Regions from separate parts of the Streptomyces sp. 2-1 genome, predicted to be linked through region 1. Evidence: riboswitches for the same ligand, from Rfam matches in the RefSeq annotation. Region 1 holds a riboswitch; each other region holds the start of a gene.
What was found. A riboswitch is a leader RNA that binds a small molecule or an ion and turns the genes downstream of it on or off. The one in region 1 is predicted to bind cobalamin.
Positions count from the first base shown of each region.

Region 2: another riboswitch for cobalamin. It lies ahead of ACN20J_RS16285 (prenyltransferase/squalene oxidase repeat-containing protein); the one in region 1 lies ahead of ACN20J_RS09260 (ABC transporter substrate-binding protein).
Region 3: another riboswitch for cobalamin. It lies ahead of ACN20J_RS05940 (CbtB domain-containing protein); the one in region 1 lies ahead of ACN20J_RS09260 (ABC transporter substrate-binding protein).

Region 1 is NZ_CP183383.1:2,110,179-2,116,864, reverse strand. It holds gene ACN20J_RS09275 (PQQ-dependent sugar dehydrogenase) at 151-1,287, opposite strand; gene ACN20J_RS09270 (CoA-binding protein) at 1,560-1,967, opposite strand; gene ACN20J_RS09265 (TIGR03767 family metallophosphoesterase) at 2,116-3,981, opposite strand; cobalamin riboswitch at 4,214-4,401, shown strand; gene ACN20J_RS09260 (ABC transporter substrate-binding protein) at 4,468-5,502, shown strand; gene ACN20J_RS09255 (FecCD family ABC transporter permease) at 5,499-6,512, shown strand; gene ACN20J_RS09250 (ABC transporter ATP-binding protein) at 6,512-6,686, shown strand, end outside.
Region 2 is NZ_CP183383.1:3,680,734-3,687,419, forward strand. It holds gene ACN20J_RS16270 (aldehyde dehydrogenase) at 1-753, opposite strand, end outside; gene ACN20J_RS16275 (MBL fold metallo-hydrolase) at 971-1,996, shown strand; gene ACN20J_RS16280 (phosphotransferase) at 2,081-2,815, opposite strand; cobalamin riboswitch at 2,912-3,096, shown strand; gene ACN20J_RS16285 (prenyltransferase/squalene oxidase repeat-containing protein) at 3,205-4,473, shown strand; gene ACN20J_RS16290 (SCO2322 family protein) at 4,470-5,159, shown strand; gene ACN20J_RS16295 (energy-coupling factor transporter transmembrane component T) at 5,271-6,434, shown strand; gene ACN20J_RS16300 (ABC transporter ATP-binding protein) at 6,431-6,686, shown strand, end outside.
Region 3 is NZ_CP183383.1:1,313,561-1,320,246, reverse strand. It holds gene ACN20J_RS05955 (right-handed parallel beta-helix repeat-containing protein) at 1-45, opposite strand, end outside; gene ACN20J_RS05950 (ferredoxin) at 368-739, shown strand; gene ACN20J_RS05945 (histidine phosphatase family protein) at 816-1,448, opposite strand; cobalamin riboswitch at 1,579-1,721, shown strand; gene ACN20J_RS05940 (CbtB domain-containing protein) at 1,757-1,981, shown strand; gene ACN20J_RS05935 (CbtA family protein) at 2,014-2,784, shown strand; gene ACN20J_RS05930 (acyl-CoA dehydrogenase family protein) at 2,956-4,146, shown strand; gene ACN20J_RS05925 (hypothetical protein) at 4,920-5,339, opposite strand; partial or broken gene ACN20J_RS05920 (UvrD-helicase domain-containing protein) at 5,404-6,513, shown strand.

The sequences.
Region 1 (6,686 bases):
CCGCGGCCCGGCGCGGGATCTCGATCGCCGGGCAGCGGGCCGTTCTTCCCCGCCGGACCGCTTCAGCGGGGTCGTCGGTCGGCTTCAGCGGGGTAGCCGGTCGACTTCAGCGGATTCGTCGGTCCGCTTCAGCGAGTGAGCGAGTAGTGGTCACGCCGGGTCGATGCGGGAGACGCTGCCACCGATGCCGAGCACGTACAGTTCGCCGTCGCCGCCCTGCACGAACGAGATGACCTCCCCGCCGTTGACGCCGAGGTCGCTCTCGCCGGTCACCTTCCCGTTCTTCATCCGCAGGGTGCGCAGGGTGCCGTCGCAGTAGTCGCTGAACACGTACTGCCCCTTGAGATCCGGGATCGCCCTGCCGCGGTAGACGTATCCGCCGGTCACCGCGCAGCCCAGCCCGGTGCGGTCGTACTCGTGGACCGGCGGTACGTGGTTCGCGGGTTCCGTGCCGCCCCGGAAGGGATGGGTGCCCTCCATCTGGGACCAACCGTAGTTCTCGCCGCCCCTGCTCTTCGCCGGGGCCCAGTCGATCTCCTCCCAGTCGTTCTGGCCGACGTCGGCGATCAGCAGGTCGCCGGTGCGCGCGTCGAAGGAGAACCGCCACGGGTTGCGCAGCCCGTACGCCCAGATCTCGTCCTTCGCGTTCGGGTCGTCGACGAAGGGGTTGTCCCGCGGGATCGCGTACGGCTTGCCGCCCTGCGGGTCGATCCGCAGCATCTTGCCGAGCAGCGTGTCGAGGTTCTGTCCGTTGCCGTGCGGGTCGCCGCCCGAGCCGCCGTCGCCGAGCGCGATGTAGAGGTAGCCGTCGGGGCCGAACCTGATGTCACCGCCGTTGTGGTTCGAGTAGGGCTGCGGCTGGGTGATGACGGTGCGCCGGGTGTTCGGCCGGATCTTGCCGTGCCGCACGGCGAACTCGTCGACGGTGCTGGTGCCCTCGAGGTTCGTGTACGAGATGTAGAAGTGCGCGAACTTCTTGTCGAACGCGATGCCCAGCAGGCCGCGTTCCCCGTCGGTGGTGGTCTCGTCGGAAATGTCGAGGACGGGCTCGCCGAGCCCCTTGTCGTCCAGGACCCGTACCGTGCCCGCGCGTTCGGCGATCCAGACCGTGCCACCGGGCCCGGCGGCACCGGCGATCGGGTTCTGGGCTCTGGCCACTTCCTTGAGCGCGACCTTCGCCGCCTGGCGTGGGGCGGCGGGCTCGTCGGCGGACGCCGTGGTCAGGGCGAGGGATGCGACGAGGCAGATGGTGCCGATGAACGCCGTGCTTCGGGTGCGAACTTTCACCGTGACCCTCCAGAAGGCGGGGAATGGGGAAGTCACCCGGCTGCCTGGGGCAGGGTTGTGTGGGTGTCGCCCGAGCCAGCACGCAACCTGGGTGGGGGGATTGTGTGCCGCTGGCCACGCATGAGGATACTGGGGCAGGGCGGTTTGGCCTAGACCAATAACCTGCCCAACTGCCCCTGTTCCGCTATGGGTTCACATCCCGCTCTGCTGTGGGTCACATCCCGCACTCACCGGCATCCACCGAACTCACAGGCATCCACCGACGTGTCGCGTCAGCCCAGGCGCGGGATCTCGATCGCAGGGCAGCGGTCCATGACCATGTCGAGGCCGGCCGCGCGGGTGCGGTCGTAGGCGGCCTCGTCGATGACGCCCAGCTGGAACCAGACCGCCTTGGCACCGATGGCGACCGCCTCGTCGGCGACGGAACCGGCGAGGTCGCTGTTGACGAACACGTCGACGACATCGACGTCGAAGGGGATGTCCTCCAGCGAGGCGTACCCCTTCTCGCCGTGGACCGTCTCGGCCTTCGGGTGGACCGGGACTATGCGCTTGCCGTAGCGCTGGAGGACGCCCGCCACGCCGTACGCGGCACGCCGCTCGTTCGACGACAGGCCGACGATCGCCCAGGTGTCGCCGGACTCGCTGAGGATCTTGCGGATCGTTGCCGGGTCGCCGTACACGGTCGGCCTCCTTGGGATGTGTACGCCGGATGCGTACGAGAGCTGCTGCGCGCGACAACAGTGAGCGCGGCGCGGTGATTCCCCCCCGTCCGCGACCGGGCTCGCGCCGGGGCCGCGCCCTCAGCGGGATGGCCCCGGGGTGATGGCCTCAGCGTGAGGCGGAGGCGGCCACCAGCAGTTCCACGTTGCGGTCGCCGGGACCGCCCGCCCAGACCTCGTGGACGCCGGCCTTCATGCCCGTGGCCAGGTCGGGGGCGTTGTACGACAGCTCCCGGTACAGGGAGGCCAGGCCCACCGCCGACAGGTCGGTGAAGTCCGGGTCGGTGCGGTGCGGGGCGGCGGACTCGACGAGGGTGGTGAACAGGGAGACCGTGCCGTCCCCGTTGTCGGCCAGTTCGATCACGCGGGCGTGGTGCGGATAGTCCAGGTGGGAGGCGGTGTTGACCTCCCAGAAGGACCGGGCGGGCGTGGCGTGGGCGTGGGGCGTGATCCGGTTGACATGGCTGTGGCCGTTGATCCAGGCCACCACGTTCGGGAACCGGTGGAGCAGGGCGAGGACCTCCGCACCGTCGTGCCGCGGCTCCTCCGTGCGGGCGGCGTCGGGGCGGCGGGTCATGCTCGGACTGTGGTGGTGGCTGAAGACCAGGACGTGGGCGTCGTCGGCCCCGGCGTTGCGTACGGGGCGGCCGTCGGCGTCGTAGGACCGGGAGCTGTGCGCGGCCAGCGTCCGCTCCAGCCAGCGGAGCTGATCGGTGCCCAGCGAGCCCTCGTAGTGGCCGCTTCGGTACGTCGTGTCGAGGCTGATGCCGATGACGTTCTCGGCGATCCGGAACGTGTAGTACATCCGGTCGCCGTCCAGGTTGTTCTCCGTGTAGCCGTGGCCGACCGGGCCCGCTCCGGCGTGGGCGGGGTCGAGGTGCGCGGCCAGGTACTCGTGCGGGGTGAACAGCCGGCGCCGTTCGTCGGCCGTCACCGTCCGCGCCGAGGTGGCGTGCCGCTTGAGGATCGCCGAGAGCACCTCGCTCTTGGGGTCGTCGCCGGAGTTCAGCGCCTTCGCGTAGGCCGCCGCGTCTGTGGCCGGGACCGACAGCAGCTTGCGGGAGCCCACGGCGAAGTCGCCCAGCGCGGGTGACAGACAGCCGCCGGGGATGTCGTCGTGGTTGCCGACCGTGGAGTACCAGGGGATGTCGAGCCCCGGGCTGGTCACGGGCCGTATCGCCGCGTCGAGGAAGCCGGGTATGCGGGGCAGCCCGCGTCGCTTGTCCAGGTCGCGCAGGGCCCCGTCGTCCGGGTGCCAGTAGAGGGGCAGACCGGAGTTCTGGACGCCTTCGTACGCCGACGGATCCCCGCTGTTGGGGGTGATCCTGCCGCCGCTCATCAGTGTGAGGAACCAGTCCAGTTCGATCGCGGAGTTGTTGTCGATGTTGTCGCCCGTCGTCATCACGAACGAGGGCGCGAGGTCGGTGTGCGGTCCCTGGCCGAGCGCGTTCACCTGCTCCACGAGCGCCACCGCCCCCGCCACCGTCAGCGCCTCCTGGGCCCGCCACGCGGCGGGCCTGCGCGACCGCAGGAACTCGGTGCGCAGCGGGTTCTGCACGTCCGTGAGGTGCAGGTCGGTGAACTGCACGAAGCAGGCGAGCGGGGTGCGCCGGTCCTGGCGGCCGGTGGCGGCGGGCGCGAGATCCCCGCGTACGACCATGGGCCAGCCGGGGCCCGATACGAGCCGTCGGTAGGTGTCGGGGTGCGCGTGGCCGGCGAGGCGGGCCGTCGTGTCCAGGGTGGTCGCCGCGTACGGGGCCGCGCGTCGCGGCGCCTGGCGTGCCGGTCGTCGGGTGGCGAGGGGCGGCTGAGGGGCGGCGCTCTCCGCGGCGGGCTGCACGGTCGGGGTCGGGTGCTGCCGCGGGAAGACGGCGGCTGCTCCTCCGGCCGCTCCCACCGCGACGGCGCCGGACGCGAGCAGAAAGCGACGACGGTTGATTGCGGATGCGGTCCCCGCCATTTCGGTCCCGGTCATGGGGCGGCCCTCCGGTGCCTCCTGGAGATTGACTGAGCGGAACCACTCATTCAGGCCGTGGGGGCAGCGGCGTGGGCAGGGGTGTGGCGTAGCCGTGAACACGGCCGGAACAGGTGGAGCGGCCGATGGGGCCCGTCCTGCCGGTCCGTTCGCCGCGTCCGTCGGCAGGGCCGTACGCCGGTCCGTCCCCGGCCTCTCCGCAGGTCCGCCCGCAGGTCCGCGACACCCGCCGTGATAGCTTGCCGAGGCCAGTCGAACCCATGTACGTGGGTCAGGGAATCCGGTGGGAATCCGGAGCTGACGCGCAGCGGTGAGGGTGACGGGCGGGGCATCGGCCACTGGACCGACATGACGGTCCGGGAAGGCGCCTCGTCCGGGTGACCCCGAGTCCGAAGACCTGCTGGCGGCCTCCGCGGTCACGCGCCGACGGGGGAGCACCGTACGACCGGGCTCCGCGTTCGAGCCCTCGACGACTGAGGAACTCCCGTGCCCGTCGCACGTCTTGCCCGTCCCGCTGCCCTCGCCCTGTCCGGGGTTCTCCTGCTGACCGGCTGCGGTTCGGGAGACACGTCGTCGGACACGGACTCCGGGAACTCCGGGGCCGCCGTCACCCTCGACAACTGTGGACAGACCGTACGCGTCGAGTCCCCGCCGAAGCGGGCCGTCTCCCTCAACCAGGGCACCACCGAGATCATGCTCTCGCTAGGCCTCGCCGACCGCATGGCCGGCACCGCGACCTGGACCGACCCGGTGATGAAGGGCCTGGAGAAGGCGAACGCGAAGGTGAAGCGGATCGCCGACAACAACCCCTCCTTCGAACGGGTCCTGGACGCCGACCCGGACTTCGTCGCCGCCTCGTTCGTCTCGACGCTCGGCAAGGGCGGCGTGGCCACCCGGGAGCAGTTCGAGAAGCTCGGCGTGCCCGCCTACGTCTCGCCCTCCGACTGCGTCGGCAAGGACAACGCCTCGGGCGGCGACGGCGCGCGGACGAAGGCACTCGGCATGGACGCCATCTACGGCGAAGTACGCGACCTGGCCGAGGTGTTCGGCGTCGAGCAGCGGGGCGAGCGACTCGTCGCCGACCTCAAGCAGCGTACGAAGAAGGCCACTTCGGGGATCGACGCCTCCGACATCACCCTCCTCTACTGGTTCGCCAACTCCGACTCGCCCTACATGGCGGGCTGTTGCGGCGCGCCCGGCGTCATCACCCGGACCCTCGGCGCGAAGAACGTCTTCGACGACACGCACGAGGAGTGGCCCCAGATCAACTGGGAGACCGTCGCCGACCGCGACCCCGACGTGCTCGTCATCGGCGACCTCACGCGCAAGTCGCAGACCGCCGAGTCCGCGAGGAAGAAGATCGAGTTCCTGGAGTCCGACCCGGTCACCAAGAACATGACCGCCGTGAAGAAGAAGCGGTACGTCCTGCTCAGCGGGCAGGCGATGAACCCGACCATCCGCACGGTCGAGGGCGTCGAGCAAGTCGCCTCCGCCCTGCGGGAGTTCGGGCTCGCCGGGTGACACGGCCGCGCCTGGGACTGCTCATCACCGCGGGTGTCGCCCTGCTCCTCCTGTCCGTCGCCGTCGCCATCACCATCGGTCCTGCGGACATCCGGGTCGGTGACGTCTGGTCCGTGGTCGCGTCCCATCTCGGCTGGGGCAGCTCGGAGTTGACCCCGATCCGGGAGGGGATCGTCTGGGAGCTGCGCCTGCCGCGTACGCTCCTGGCGGCCGTGTGCGGGGCCGGACTCGCCGTGTGCGGTGCGGTGATGCAGTCCCTGCTGCGCAACCCGCTCGCCGACCCGTTCGTCCTCGGGGTGTCCTCCGGCGCCTCGACCGGCGCGGTGATCGTGGTCGTCCTCGGCGTCGGCGGGGGCCTCCTCTCGGTCTCCGCGGGCGCGTTCCTCGGCGCTGTGCTGTCGTTCGGGCTCGTCCTGCTGCTCAGTCACACACTGGGCGGGGCGACGGACCGGGTGGTGCTGAGCGGGGTCGCCGCGATGCAGCTCTTCTCCGCGCTCACCTCCTTCGTGGTGATGACCTCCGCCGACGCCGAGACCACCCGCGGGGTGCTTTTCTGGCTGCTCGGTTCACTGAGCGGGGTCGGCTGGACCGACGTCTGGGTGTGCTTCGCGGTGCTCGCGGTCACGCTGCTGGTGTGCCTCGGGTACGCGCGGACGCTCGACGCGTTCGCCTTCGGCCAGGACGCCGCCGCGACGCTCGGGGTCTCCGTGGCCCGTACGCGACTGGTGCTGCTGTGCGCCACGGCGCTGCTGACCGCCGCGCTCGTCAGCTCGGCGGGCGCGATCGGCTTCGTCGGTCTCGTACTCCCGCATGCGGCAAGGGCGTTGGTGGGGTCCGGGCACGCCCGGCTGCTCCCCGTCACGGCCCTCGCCGGAGCGGTGTTCCTGGTGTGGGTGGACACACTGGCCCGTACCGTCCTCGACCCCCAGGAGGTGCCCGTGGGCGTGGTGACCTCGCTGATCGGCGTACCGGTGTTCGTGCTGGTGCTGTACCGGACGCGGAGGGCGTGATGACGGCGGAGGACATCAAGCACACCGCCGAGTACAAGCGGGCGGCACCGGGAACCGAGCGCGCGCAGGCGGCACCCGGAGAGGGCCTCCGCGCGCACCGCGTCTCGCGCACCGCCGACGGTCGCGTCATTCTCGACGGCGTCAGCATCACCCCGGCCCCCGGCACCACCGTCG
Region 2 (6,686 bases), 1.6 Mb from region 1:
TGTCACGCGCGTGAGATTGCGTGAGGCGACCTCCATGACGCGCCGGCCCGCGGCCACCGATCCGGTGAAGGAGACCTTGTCGATCCCGGGATGCCCGACGAGATACTCGCTCACCTCGCGGTCCGCGGGCAGGATCGACAGAACCCCCTCCGGCAGCCCGGAGTCCTTCGCGATCTCGCCGAGTATGTACGCGTCCAGCGGCGACTCGGGCGAGGGCTTGAGCACGACCGTGCAGCCGGTCAGCAGCGCGGGCGCGAGCTTGGCCGCCGCCACGAACTGCGGGACGTTCCAGGGGGCGACGGCCGCGACGACCCCGACCGGCTCGCGCCGCACGAGGATCTTCCCGAGCACTCCGTCGCGCGTCTCCTCGTACGTGAAGTCCCGCGCGACCGTGATCGCCGCGTCCCACACCATCATCGCGCCGAGGGCCTGCGCGAGGACGCTCCAGGAGTACGGGGAGCCGTTCTCGGAGGAGATGACGCGGGCGATCTCCTCGTGGCGTACGGCGATCCCGTCCTTGATCCGGTTGACGACCTCGATGCGCTCGTCGAGGGACATCCGCGGCCAGGGCCCCTCGTCGAACGCGGTCCGCGCGACCGCGACGGCCCGGTCGACGTCCGCCCGCGAGGCGTGCGGCACCCGGCCGATGACCTCCTCGGTGTGCGGGGAGACCACCTCGATCACGTCCTGGCCCAGGGGAGCGGCCAACTCCCCGCCGATGAACAGCTGTCCGTGTTCCACGAGCTCGGTCATGGCCGACTGCCTCTCCGCGGGACGTTTCCTGACGGTGCATCAGAAACAACAACACTGGAACTGATACCAGTTCCGGTTGGAGGAGTCCACGGACCTCACACCACTTCACCGCTCCCGCGATCGATCGTGATCCATCGCACCGACCCGGTGAGTGACTTGGGCTCCCATTGGAACCGGTTCTAGTTATAGTGGCCGGGAGTCGGCGACAGGGGAACCCATGGCACAGGTGACCGATCACGGCGGCGGCGTACGGTCCGTCGCGGTTCCCATCCCGGACAATCCCCTCGGAACGACACTCGTGTACGTCGTGGACACCGACCGCGGGCCGGTGCTGATCGACACGGGCTGGGACGATCCGGCGTCCTGGGACGCGCTCGCCGAGGGATTGACGGCCTGCGGAACATCGGCCGGGGAGATCCACGGAGTGGTGATCACCCATCACCACCCGGACCACCACGGCCTGTCGGGCAAGGTGCGGGAGGCGTCCGGCGCCTGGATCGCGATGCACGCCGCCGACATCTCGATCGTACGGCGGACACGCGGGACGAAACCCGGGCGCTGGTTCACGTACATGGCGGACAAGTTGACCGCCTCGGGCGCGCCCGAGGAGCACGTGGCGCCGATGCGCACCGCCCGCTCCCGGATGTTCCCCGGTGCGTCCCCCGCGCTCCCCGACCGCGAGATCGTCCCCGGCGAGCTCCTCGACCTGGCCGGCCGCCGGCTCCGCGCGATCTGGACGCCGGGCCACACCCCCGGCCATGTCTGCCTCCACCTGGAGGAGGCCCACCCGGCCCAACTCCCGGGCCACGGGCGCCTGTTCTCCGGCGACCACCTCCTGCCGAGGATCACTCCGCACATCGGCCTGTACGAGGACCCGGACGACGAGACCGTCGCCGACCCGCTCGGCGACTACCTCGACTCCCTGGAACGGATCGGCCGCCTCGAACCGGCCGAGGTCCTCCCGGCCCACCTGCACGCCTTCACCGACGCCCCGGCCCGCGTAAGGGAGTTGCTCGACCACCACGAGTCCCGCCTCACCGACCTGCGCTCCCTCCTCGTCACCCCGCTCACCTCCTGGCAGCTCGCCGTCCGCATGGAGTGGAACCGCCCGTGGGACGACATCCCCTACGGATCACGGAACATCGCCGTCTCGGAGGCGGAGGCCCACCTGCGCCGACTGGTGAAACTGGGCCACGCGGAGGCGGTCCCGGGGAGCGATCCGGTGACGTACGTGGCCGTTTGAACCTGCCCCTCGGGCGGCAGGGCATGGTGCATGCCCTGCGGCTCCAGGTGGAAGCGTCCGCGCAGGAGCCGGGACGGACAGGAGCTAGTCCAGCAACCTGCGGATCAACTCCCCCGCCTCACCCAGGAGTTCGACCTCGTGGCGGCTCATTGTCGGGTTGGCGGCCCGCTGTCCCGTCGCCCAGCCGAGGCCGCCGTCCGGGCCCGTCAGGAGTGCCGGGTCGGGGCAGTCGGCCAGCAGCGCCGACAGCATCTCCTCGGCCAGGGGCGCGCGGGGATCGTCGTCGACGGCCACCTGGGCCACGATCACGGCGGACATGCTCCAGTCGTGGCCGGGCGGGCCCTCGTCGGTGTTGGCCCAGTCGATCACCATGGGTCCGGCCGGGGTGAGGAGCACGTTCTCCGGGTGCAGGTCCAGGTGGAGGACGCGTACGGCGGGGTCCGTGGAGCGGCGGGCCGGGATCGCGTGCAGGTCGCGCAGGAGCCGCGCGAGCGCCAACCCCGCCTCCCCGGCGGTGAGTTGGCCTGCTACCAGCGCCTCGACCACGGTCGGCCCGTACAGCCGCTCCATCACGAGGTCGGTGCGCGGGCGCGCCTCCGCCGCCCGCACGCGCGGCACGGGATAGCCGTGGCCCCGTACGTACTCCATGACGGCCGCCTCGGCCGGCGCGTCCCCGTAGCCGTCCCGGTACCGGCGCAGCACCCACTCCCCGCCGGAGCCGTCACCGAGTCCGTCGTGGCCGTCGCGATCGCCGAGCGCGTAGACATCCGCCGTGCGCCCCGAACCGAGCAGGCGGCCGGCCCCCGCAGGTATCCCCATGGGCAGAAGCTACCCGGAGCCGCCGCCCGGCCTCACAGGCAGCCTCACGGACAGCCCCACAGGCGACCCCACGGCCGCCCCTCAGGGTCTTGCTACGGGCCGGTACAGTGAGCGGGTCGTCATCACAGTCGTACGGGGGGAAGCCGGTGCAAATCCGGCGCTGACCCGCAACCGTGTGCCGCCCGGCCGATCGGTCGATCACTGGATCCGTGGATCAATGGATCAATGGATCAGCCGATCAGGGGCGGTGAGCCGGACTGCCCCGTACGGACGTGACCGGCTCGCGTCACCGGGACCGCCGGTGACCGGCACCGTCGAGGCATACGGGGCCGAGCCGCCTTGGATTCCAGGCTGCCCGGCTCCCTGACCGGGAAAGGCATCCGCCGATCATGTTTGTCCGCCGCAGCGCAGCGGTACTGGCCGCCACCGCCGTGATCGGTACGGCGTTCGCGCCGGCCGCCCTCGCCGACGAGTCGCCCGGCGCGAGCCCGTCCCAGGCGTTCCCCTCCGCCCTGTACGGCAGCACCGACCCCACCTACGACGGCGTCTGGCGGCAGTCGCTCGCGCTGCTCGCCCAGGACACCGTGGATGTGAAGCCCGCGAAGAAGTCCGTCGACTGGCTCGTCGGCCAGCAGTGCGAGAGCGGGGCCTTCACGGCGTACCGCCCCGACCCGAGCGCCAAGTGCGACGCCAAGACCAAGGTCGACACGAACAGCACGGCCGCCGCGCTGCAGGCCCTGGAGGCCCTCGACGCGAGCGACGCCGTGACGGGCGCGGCCGTGAAGTGGCTGAAGTCCGTGCAGAACAAGGACGGCGGCTGGGGCTACTTCCCCGGCACGCCCAGCGACACCAACTCGACGTCCGTCGTGATCGGGGCCCTGGACGCCGGGGACACCGACCCGAAGGACGTGCCCTCGAAGGACGACCGGACGCCGTACGACGCCCTGCTCGGCCTCTCCGTCCCCTGCGACGAGACCGGCGGCGGCGCCTTCGCCTTCCAGCCGGACAAGAAGGGCAAGCTCGCGGCGAACGCGGACGCCACGGCGGCCGGGGTACTGGGCGCGCTCGGCGAGGGCCTGGACGCCGATCCCGACGAGGACGGCGCCGACAAGGCATCCCCGAAGGCGTCCGAGTGCGCGGGCGGTGACTCCTTCACGATCGAGGACGCGGCGGCCAACGGCGCCCGGTACCTCGCGGGCGCGGTCGCCAAGAACGGCTACCTGAAGTCGTCCCTCCCCGGCGCCGAGGACCAGCCCGACTACGGCAACACCGCCGACACGGTCGTCGCGCTCGCCGCCGCCGGCCGCACGGCCGACACCGAGAAGCCGCTGGCCTGGCTGGAGAAGAACTCCGGTACCTGGGCGGCGAAGAGCGGCCCGGCGGCGTACGCACAGCTGATCTTCGCGGCGAACGCCACCGGCACGGACCCGCGCGCCTTCGGCGGCGCCGACCTCGTGAAGCAGCTCGGCGCGACCGGCCCCGCGGCAACGTCCTCCGACGCCTCCACCGCCCCGGCGAACGGCAAGAGTGACGAGGCAGATGCTTCGGACGAGGACGACGGCGGGGTCAGCCTCTGGTGGATCATCGGGGTCGGCCTGGTCGGCGGCATCGGAATCGGCTTCCTCCTCAGCGGCCGTAACAAGAAGCAGCAGCCGTGACCTGCCGCCGCCTGGTTCTGCCGGTCCTGTGTCTCCTGCTCGCCGTCCTCGGCACGGCGGGGCAGGCCCAGGCGGTCGGCTACCGCTACTGGTCCTTCTGGGACCGGAATTCCACCGCCGATACTGCCGATACGGCCGACACGTGGGTGTACGCGACCCAGGGGCCGTCGACCGCCCGCCCCTCGGACGGTGACGTCCAGGGGTTCCGTTTCTCGGTGAGCGAGGACTCCAAGGACTCGGCGAAGCCGCGCGGCACCGCCGACTTCGCGACGATCTGCGCGAAGACGCCCGCACGGGAGGGGTCCAAGCGGGTCGGCCTTGTCCTCGACTTCGGCACGCCCGCGGACGCCCCGTCCGGCTCGACCCCGCCCCGCCCCCGCACGGCCTGCGCCCGCGTGGACGACGACGCCACGACCGCGGACGCCCTCGCCGCCGTCGCCAAGCCGCTCCGCTACGACACGAACGCCCTGCTCTGCGCCATCGCGGGCTACCCGACCACGGGCTGCGGAGAGCCGGTCGCGGACGACCGCCCGAAGGCTTCGGCGTCGCCCGGCGAGGAGGCGGAGAGCAATTCCGCCGACGGGGACGACAACGGCGGCCCCTCGCTGGGCCTACTGACCGGAATCGCCGCGGTAGCAGCCCTGGGCACGGCAGCGGTATGGCAAGCCCGCCGCCGCCGGGGTTGACGGGCCTGTGCAATGACCGCCAGCAAGGACGACCGACACCGGGGACGCAATACCGCAGCTACAAGTGCTGTGGGCAGGCGTTCCGCAGGGCGGAACGGGTGGGCACAGCCCATGGCACCGGGCACCCGATCCAGAAAAGTCCAACACAGACTCACCGCCCCACAAGCAACCAGAACCAACGCAATCCACCCAGGCGCCTGGTGGCTCTGGGCCCTCGGCCTGGGAACAGCCGCCTCCCGCACCACGAACCCCCTCCTCCTGGCCCTCCTGATCGGCGTAGCCGGCTATGTAGTAGCGGCCCGCCGAACAGAGGCCCCCTGGGCCCACTCCTACGGCGCTTTCGTAAAACTGGCCCTCGCCGTCCTGGCCATCCGCCTCGCCTTCGCGGTCATCCTCGGCTCCCCCATCCCCGGCACCCACACCCTCCTCACCCTCCCCGAACTCCCCCTCCCGGCCTGGGCGGAGGGCATCCGCATCGGAGGCCGAGTCACCGCCGAAGGCCTGACCTTCGCCCTCTACGACGGCCTGAAACTCGCCACCCTCCTCATCTGCGTAGGCGCCGCGAACGCCCTCGCGAACCCGGCCCGCCTCCTCAAATCCCTCCCAGGAGCCTTGTACGAAGCGGGAGTTGCCGTAGTGGTGGCCCTCACCTTCGCCCCGAACCTGATCGCGGACGTCCAACGCCTGCGCGCCGCCCGCCGCCTCCGAGGCCGCCCGGACAAGGGCCTGCGCGGCCTGCTCCAGGTCGGACTCCCGGTCCTGGAGGGCGCGTTGGAGCGATCCGTCGCCCTCGCGGCGGCGATGGACGCACGCGGCTACGGCCGCACGGCGGACGTACCACCCACCGTCCGCCGCACCACCACCGCACTCACCCTCGGCGGCCTGGTCGGCGTCTGCGCCGGAACGTACGGCCTGCTCACCGCGGAGGGCGGCAGCTACGGCCTGCCCGTACTGCTCGCCGGACTCGCCGCGGCCCTCGCCGGCCTGTGGCTCGGCGGGCGCCGCTCGCTGCGTACGCGCTACCGCCCCGACGCGTGGGGCGTACGCGCGTGGCTGGTCGCCGCGTCCGGCGCGGCGGTCGCGACGCTGCTGATCCTCTACGCCTCCCACGCCCCGTCCAACTCCGCGGCCCTGCACCCCGGCGTCGTCCCGCTGACCGCTCCAACACTCCCCCTGTGGCCCGCGGCGGCGATCCTCCTGGGCCTGCTCCCCGCCTTCATCGCCCCGGCACCCGAGCACACCCGCCCCAAGAACACCCGCAAGGAACCCTCATGATCCGCTTCGAGAATGTCTCCGTGACATACGACGGAGCGGCAGGGCCGACCGTCCAGGGCATCGAACTCACCGTTCCTGAGGGCGAGTTGATGCTGCTGGTGGGACCGTCCGGGGTCGGCAAGTCGACGGTGCTCGGCGCGGTGAACGGACTGGTCCCGCATTTCACGGGCGGCACCCTGCGCGGCCGTGTGACGGTGGCGGGCCGTGACACGCGGACCCACAAGCCGCGCGAACTCGCGGACGTGGTCGGCA
Region 3 (6,686 bases), 800 kb from region 1:
CACGACGATGGTCGACGCCGCGGCTGCCGGGGTCGGTAGCACCATCGTCGCCAACACGGCACTCAACACTGTCCCGGTGAGCATGCCCGCGATGCGCACGAGGCCTCCTTGTCTGCCGATCCGAAGGTTGTCGCGGGTCAGTGGTCGCACACACCGGGTTGGTTGCCGGGGTGTGCGCACCCGCCACGAGCGGATCGATATACCGAACATGGTTCGGTAAACCGGTCAGAACGTAGAGTGCGGTCGTGACCACGTCAATAACTTCGACATGCTCAGCCACTTCTGGCCCCGCCGTGCCCATGCCTGTGCCGGGCCCGTGCCGTGCGAAGGCGGGTTTGGTGTGGCGTTGCCCGGCTACTCGAGCCGCGTGTCACTAACAGAGCAGCAGGAACTCGTTCGTTTCCTTGAGGACCGGTTCGCCTGTGCGCAGGCCTGTACCGAGTGCGCACGGGTCTGCGCCCTGCGCGCGAGCCTCGCCGAACTCGACGGCCCCGACGACCAGCAGGAGTTGCGGCGCAAGGGCATCCTCTGCGCGGAGGTCTGCGACGCGACCTGCCGCGCCCTTGCCGAGCAGGTCACGCAGGCCGAGGCCGGGATGCGCGCCCAGGTGGAGTGGTGTCGTGCCGTCTGCCTGGAGACCGCCCACGTCTTCGACCGGAACCCCGGCGCCGAGAAGGGCGCCGAGGTCTGCCGCGCCTGCGCGCGTGCCTGTACGGAGTTCCTCGCCCTGCTGAGGTGAGGTCCGGCGCGGTGAGTCCCGAGCTGAGGTGCCGCGTCCCGAAGAGCCGTTCAGTCGGGCGGCGCCCGCCGTGGCCTCACTCTCCGAGCGATGTCCCGACCCGTACGTTCCAGCGCCCGGCCCGCCCGCTGAACTCCGTGGCGACCAACGGCGGCACGTCGACGCGCCAGAACGCCGACTCCGGGGCCCCGAGTGCCCGCACCACCCCGGCCCGTACGATCTCCGGCTCGACGACGGCGATGATCCGGACCGAGCCCGGTCCTGAACCCCCGGCCGAACCTGTGCCGGACCCCGCAGCCCCCGAACCCGGATCCGCCACCGTCTCCAGCCACTTCGCGACGCGCTCGCACAGCCCGGCCACCGACTCGCCGCCGTGCGGAGCGGACGACGGGTCCGCCAGCCAGCGCCCCACGGCCTCCGGTTCGCCGGTGCTCACCTCGGCGAGCGTCGCCCCGCGCCAGCGGCCCACGTCCAGGCCGGCCAGCTCCGGCGGCTCGGTGACGGCGAGGGCGTCGAGTCCGAGGGCCGCCGCCGTCTCCCGGCAGCGAACCGTGGGCGAGACCAGGACCTGGTCGGCGGCCGGCAGCGAGCCCGCGGCAGCCTCGGCGAGCCGCAGCCCGGCCGGGTCCAGGGGGCATCCGTCGTCGAAACGCGCCTCCCGCAACGCCGCGCTCATCGCTGGTGAGATCAACATCACTCGGCTGGTCATCGGCCCGCCCTCGCGTTCCACACGTGCTCAACACCCCTGTCCGTACCGGGAATTGGGGGCGTGACCAGGGCCCCGGCGCGCCCCCGGCATTCCGTGCGCCCTTGGCCGCGCCTCCGCTTCGCGGTACCTTCTCGTCGATATTGACGACGGTACGACGGAAGCCGGTGAGAATCCGGCACGGTCGCGCCACTGTAAGCCCCGAACAACCGCCTTCCACTGGGGGAGGCGGAGGTCGAGCAAGTCAGACCCGTGGCCGTCGTCCTGTGCACCACCGAGATGGGACGCGAGTTCCCCCAGGAGGTCCTGCCATGGCGCAGTCCGCCGTCGCTCAGCCGACCGTAACCACCCCCGACATGCCCGCAAAGCTGCCGATCGGCGCGATCGCTCCCTGGGCGGTCTTCCTCGGCATCCTGATGCTGGTGCTGCTCTACTTCGTCGGTGCCGAACAGGGCGCCACCTCCCTGGTCTCCGGCGAAGGCGTGCACGAGTGGGTGCACGACGCCCGCCACCTGCTCGGCTTCCCCTGCCACTGACGGCGACAAAGAACCGACAGGACAACAACCCAATGAACTCCGTCACCGTCAGAAATCTCCTGGTGCGGGGCATGCTCGCGGGTCTTGCCGCGGGCGTGCTCGCCCTGGTCGTCGCCTACTTCCTGGGCGAGCCCCGGGTGGACGAGGCCATCGCGTTCGAGGAGGCCCACGCCCACGAACACGGCGGCGAGGAACTCGTCAGCCGTGCCATGCAGTCCACCGGCGGCCTGTCCACCGGCGTCCTCGTCTACGGGGTCGCGTTCGGCGGCATCGCCGCCCTCGCGTACTGCTTCGCCCTCGGCAGGATCGGCCGCTTCGGGCCGCGCGCGAGCGCGCTGCTGCTGGCGGGCGCCGGTCTGGTCGCGGTCTACCTGGTGCCGTTCCTCAAGTACCCGGCGAACCCGCCCGCCGTCGGCGACCCCGACACCCTCAACCAGCGCACCGCGCTGTTCCTCCTGATGATCGTGCTCAGCGTGCTGCTGGCCGTCGCCGCGGTGATCCTCGGCAAGCGCCTCGCACCGCGCCTGGGCAACTGGAACGCCACTCTCGCGGCGGGCGCGTCCTTCGTGCTGGCCGTCGGCCTGGCGTACGCGTTCCTGCCGTCGTTCAACGAGGCGCCGGCGGGCTTCCCCGCCACGCTGCTGTGGCAGTACCGACTGGCGACCCTGGCCATCCAGGTGACCCTGTGGACCGCGTACGGCCTGTTCTTCGGGCTGCTCGCGGAGCGCGTGCTGGCTCCCAAGCCGGCCCGGGCCGAGGGCGAGAAGGCGCCCGAGGGGCGGGCAACTCCCGTCGCGCACTGATCCGTTCGCACCTCGAAGGGCCCCTGGAGCACCATCCCGGGGCCCTTCGTATGTGCGGGTGCGGCAGGTGCGTACGTCGTCGGCATTCCCAATTTCTGGAACACGTTCTACGGTGTGCGCCGTCAGGTCCGGGTGGCCGAACGAGCGGGCCAGTGGGAGCCAGGAGGCGCCGTGCATCTCGAATACACGCCGGAGCAGCAGCGGTTGCGCACGGAACTGCGCGCCTACTTCGCCGAGTTGGTCCCCGACGACGTACACGCCAGGTACGGCGACCCGGCGGCGCAGAAGCGCTTCTACCGCGAGACCATCCGCCGGCTCGGCTCCGACGGCTGGCTCGGCGTGGGCTGGCCGAAGGAGTACGGCGGGCGCGGTCTGACCCCGATGGAACAGTTCATCTTCTTCGACGAGGCCGCCCAGGCCGGCGTACCGCTGCCGCTGATGGCGCTCAACACGGTCGGGCCGACGATCATGCAGTTCGGAACCGACGAACAGAAGGGGTACTTCCTGCCGAAGATCCTCTCCGGCGAGCTCGACTTCGCGATCGGCTACAGCGAGCCCGACGCGGGCACGGACCTGGCCGCCCTGAAGACCAAGGCGGTCAGGGAGGGCGACGAGGACACCGGCCACTACACGGTCAACGGCCAGAAGGTCTGGACGACCAACGGCGACACCGCGGACTGGGTCTGGCTCGCCGTGCGCACCGACCCCGCCGCCCCGCCGCACAAGGGCATCACCATGCTCCTCGTGCCGACCTCCGACCCCGGCTACTCCTGCACGATCATCAACACCCTCGCCTCGCACGACACCACCGCGAGCTACTACGAGAACATCCGAGTCCCCGCGTCCCGCCGGGTCGGCCAGGAGAACAAGGGCTGGCGGCTGATCACCAACCAGCTCAACCACGAGCGGGTCACCCTCGCCGCGCACGGCACCATGGCCATCCGCGCCCTGCACGACGTACAGCGCTGGGCCATGGAGACCAAGCTCGCCGACGGCCGCCGCGTCGTCGACCTCCCCTGGGTGCGCCGCCGCCTCGCCCAAACCCACACGAAGCTCGACGCGATGAAACTCCTCAACTGGCAGATGGTGAACGCCGTCCAGGAGGGCACGCTCACCCCGCAGGACGCCTCCGCCGTGAAGGTGTACGGCTCGGAGGTCCGCCGGGACGCCTACGCCTGGCTCATGGAGGTCGTCGCCGTGGCCGGTGTGCTCAAGGAGGGCTCCGCGGGAGCCGTGCTCCATGGCGAACTGGAGCGCGGCTACCGCTCGGCCGTGATCTTCACCTTCGGCGGCGGCAACAACGAGATCCAGCGGGAGATCATCTCGTGGATCGGTCTGGGCATGCCGAGGGTGCGGCGGTAGCCGGGTGTGACGAGGATTTTTAGTTGGCACAAAAGAGGGATGGTTGGCACCAAGATCACGGCTGTTGTCACAGGTGTCGACGCATCACCTCGATGCACGTGGCGCGGGCTGCGTTCGACCGGTCCCGGGGGTACGGGAGTCCGAGGTTCATACTGCTGTCCCTCGATCTGGAGCCATGCCTGGTGAAAGGCCATTCGTGCCAGCAGGCTGCTGACCTCGTCTGTGAGCTGTTGCTGTACGGCGGACGAGGAATCCGGTCGGCACCGTATGCGGTATGGCATCTCCAGGTACTCCTCGACCGCCGTCAGCGCTTCGGCGAAGCTCTTGGCTCGGTGTTCCCTTCGTACGACCCGTTGGCTGCGGGCGTAGGTCAGGAAGGCGCCGAGGAGGGCGATGCACGGGACGATCAGCGCGGCTGTCTGGGCCCAGGTCCAGCCGCTGTCTGTCGCTTGTCGCCGAGATGGCCTGCACACGTCACTCCCTGGGATGCCGTGCGGGCATCCTCCACCAACCACTGGCCGCCGGACTCACCGCCGGTGAGCCGCCAGTAGTGCTCGAGGAACAAGTGTGTGCGGACAATCTCGATGAGGTCCAGAAGTCCTTTCGAACTCGTCCACCGCCGCTCTTCCGGGTCGAGCGGTACCAGAGGCAGAGAGCGTCGTCGAACGAGTCCCGGTGGTAGGTATGGCGGAGGGCGTCACCGAAGTGTCGCCGGGCTTCCCGTTCGAGCGGGGCACCAGACTGGCTGGGCCCCGCACCAGACCGACACGGCGTCAATCTCCCCAGGCCCGGGTAGGGGTGACCGGCCCGGTGGCGAGCCCGAGTCCGGTGGCGGCCGTACCGCCCGAGCGGACGGTCCTCGCGAGGCGGTCGGCTTCCTCCTGCGTGCCGTCCGCGTCGGGCACGAGTTCCGGAAGGACCTGGTGCAGCGCATGCTGCGCGCTGAGCGGGCGTCCGGCCATCTCGTGCTCGATCGCGAGGTCGATGTACTTCCGGGCGGTGCGGAGCCGCTTGTGCACATCGACGCGCGGCTTGTTGAGCGGGATCGGGCCCGCCGCATCGGCCGGGTCGGGCGTAGGGCCCTTGTCGATCTCGTCCGCCGCGTAGGTGAAGAAGATCTGCAGCGCGTTGATCAGTGGCATGGGCTCGTCGAGGCAGCCGAGGCAGAGGGCCTTGATGTTCCACGAGCACATGGGCTTGCTGTGGGTACCGTTCCAGTGCTTCAGCAGCCGGACGGTGCGGGCGAAGACGACGTTGGTGTCGTCCCACGAGATCAGCCGCAGGACCCTGTCACACGCCGTGCTGCGTACCGTGACCCGCTTCTGCCAGTCCGCCGATGGGGCTCTGGCACCCCGCCGCGTACCGGCCCTGCGCAGGCTCGGAACACCGGACGAGCGCGCCCAACTCGCCCACGCAGTCATGCCGTTCGTCGGAAAGGCCTGGACAGATCTGCAGAATCCCGAGGAAGGTGTGGTGCGCTTCGATCACGACCACTACCTGAAGATGTGGGCCCTGACCGAACCGAAGATCAGGGCCGACTTCCTCTTCCTTGACGAAGCCCAGGACACCAATCCCGTCCTTGAGCGGGTCTTCGCCGCTCAACGCGGCCACGCCCAGCTGGTGATGGTCGGCGACTCTGCCCAGGCCATCTACGGGTGGCGCGGTGCCCCGGACGTGATGACAGGCTTCGACGCCACCCACCTCACGTTGCCCCGCTCCTTCCGCTTCGGCCCTCTCCTCGCCGAACAGGCCAATCGGTGGCTCGCGTTCACCGACGCGCCGATCCGGCTGACCGGTACCGACATGATCCCGTCGAAAGCGGGAGTGGTCACCTGTCCGGACGCGGTGTTGTGCCGCACCGACATCGGCGCCATGACCGAAGCCATGAGGCAGTTGGAAGCTGGACGTCGTGTCGCTCTGCCCCGGGGTGGGCAGATACTCATCGCACTGGCGATGGCCGCCCGGGACATCGAGGACGGCCGTCGCACATCCCACCCCGAACTGGTTCTCTTCCCATCCTGGGGTGAGTTGCAGGACTACGCGGAGCACGATCCGGCCGGCCGAGATCTCCAGCCGTTTGTGGAGCTTGTCGACACACACGGACCCGAAGCCATCATCGCCGCCGTCGATGCGGTGACCCACGAGAGTAGAGCCGAGGTCACGGTCTCCACCGCCCACAAGGCCAAGGGTCGGGAGTTGCCCGAAGTCAGAATCGCCGACGACTTTCCCCCGCCGCCGGACAGCGACCAACCGGACGGCAGCGGCCGCCCGATTCCCGAACCCGTGAGCGATATGGGCGCACGCCTCGCCTACGTCGCGGTAACTCGCGCCCGCCACCAGCGGGACCTCGGCGGTCTCGCATGGATCTCATGGTGGGCGGTGATAGGTGCGTCACGAGCAGGCATACGTCCGAGCACAGAACCCGGCGTACAGCCTGGCTCGTCTGCCGTCCCTACCTGTGCAGGTCAGAGGCCCGGTTGCCGCCGGTCAGCGACACCGGGGCGGGATGCCCTGGCCGTCGGTGAGGACGTGGTGCTTAC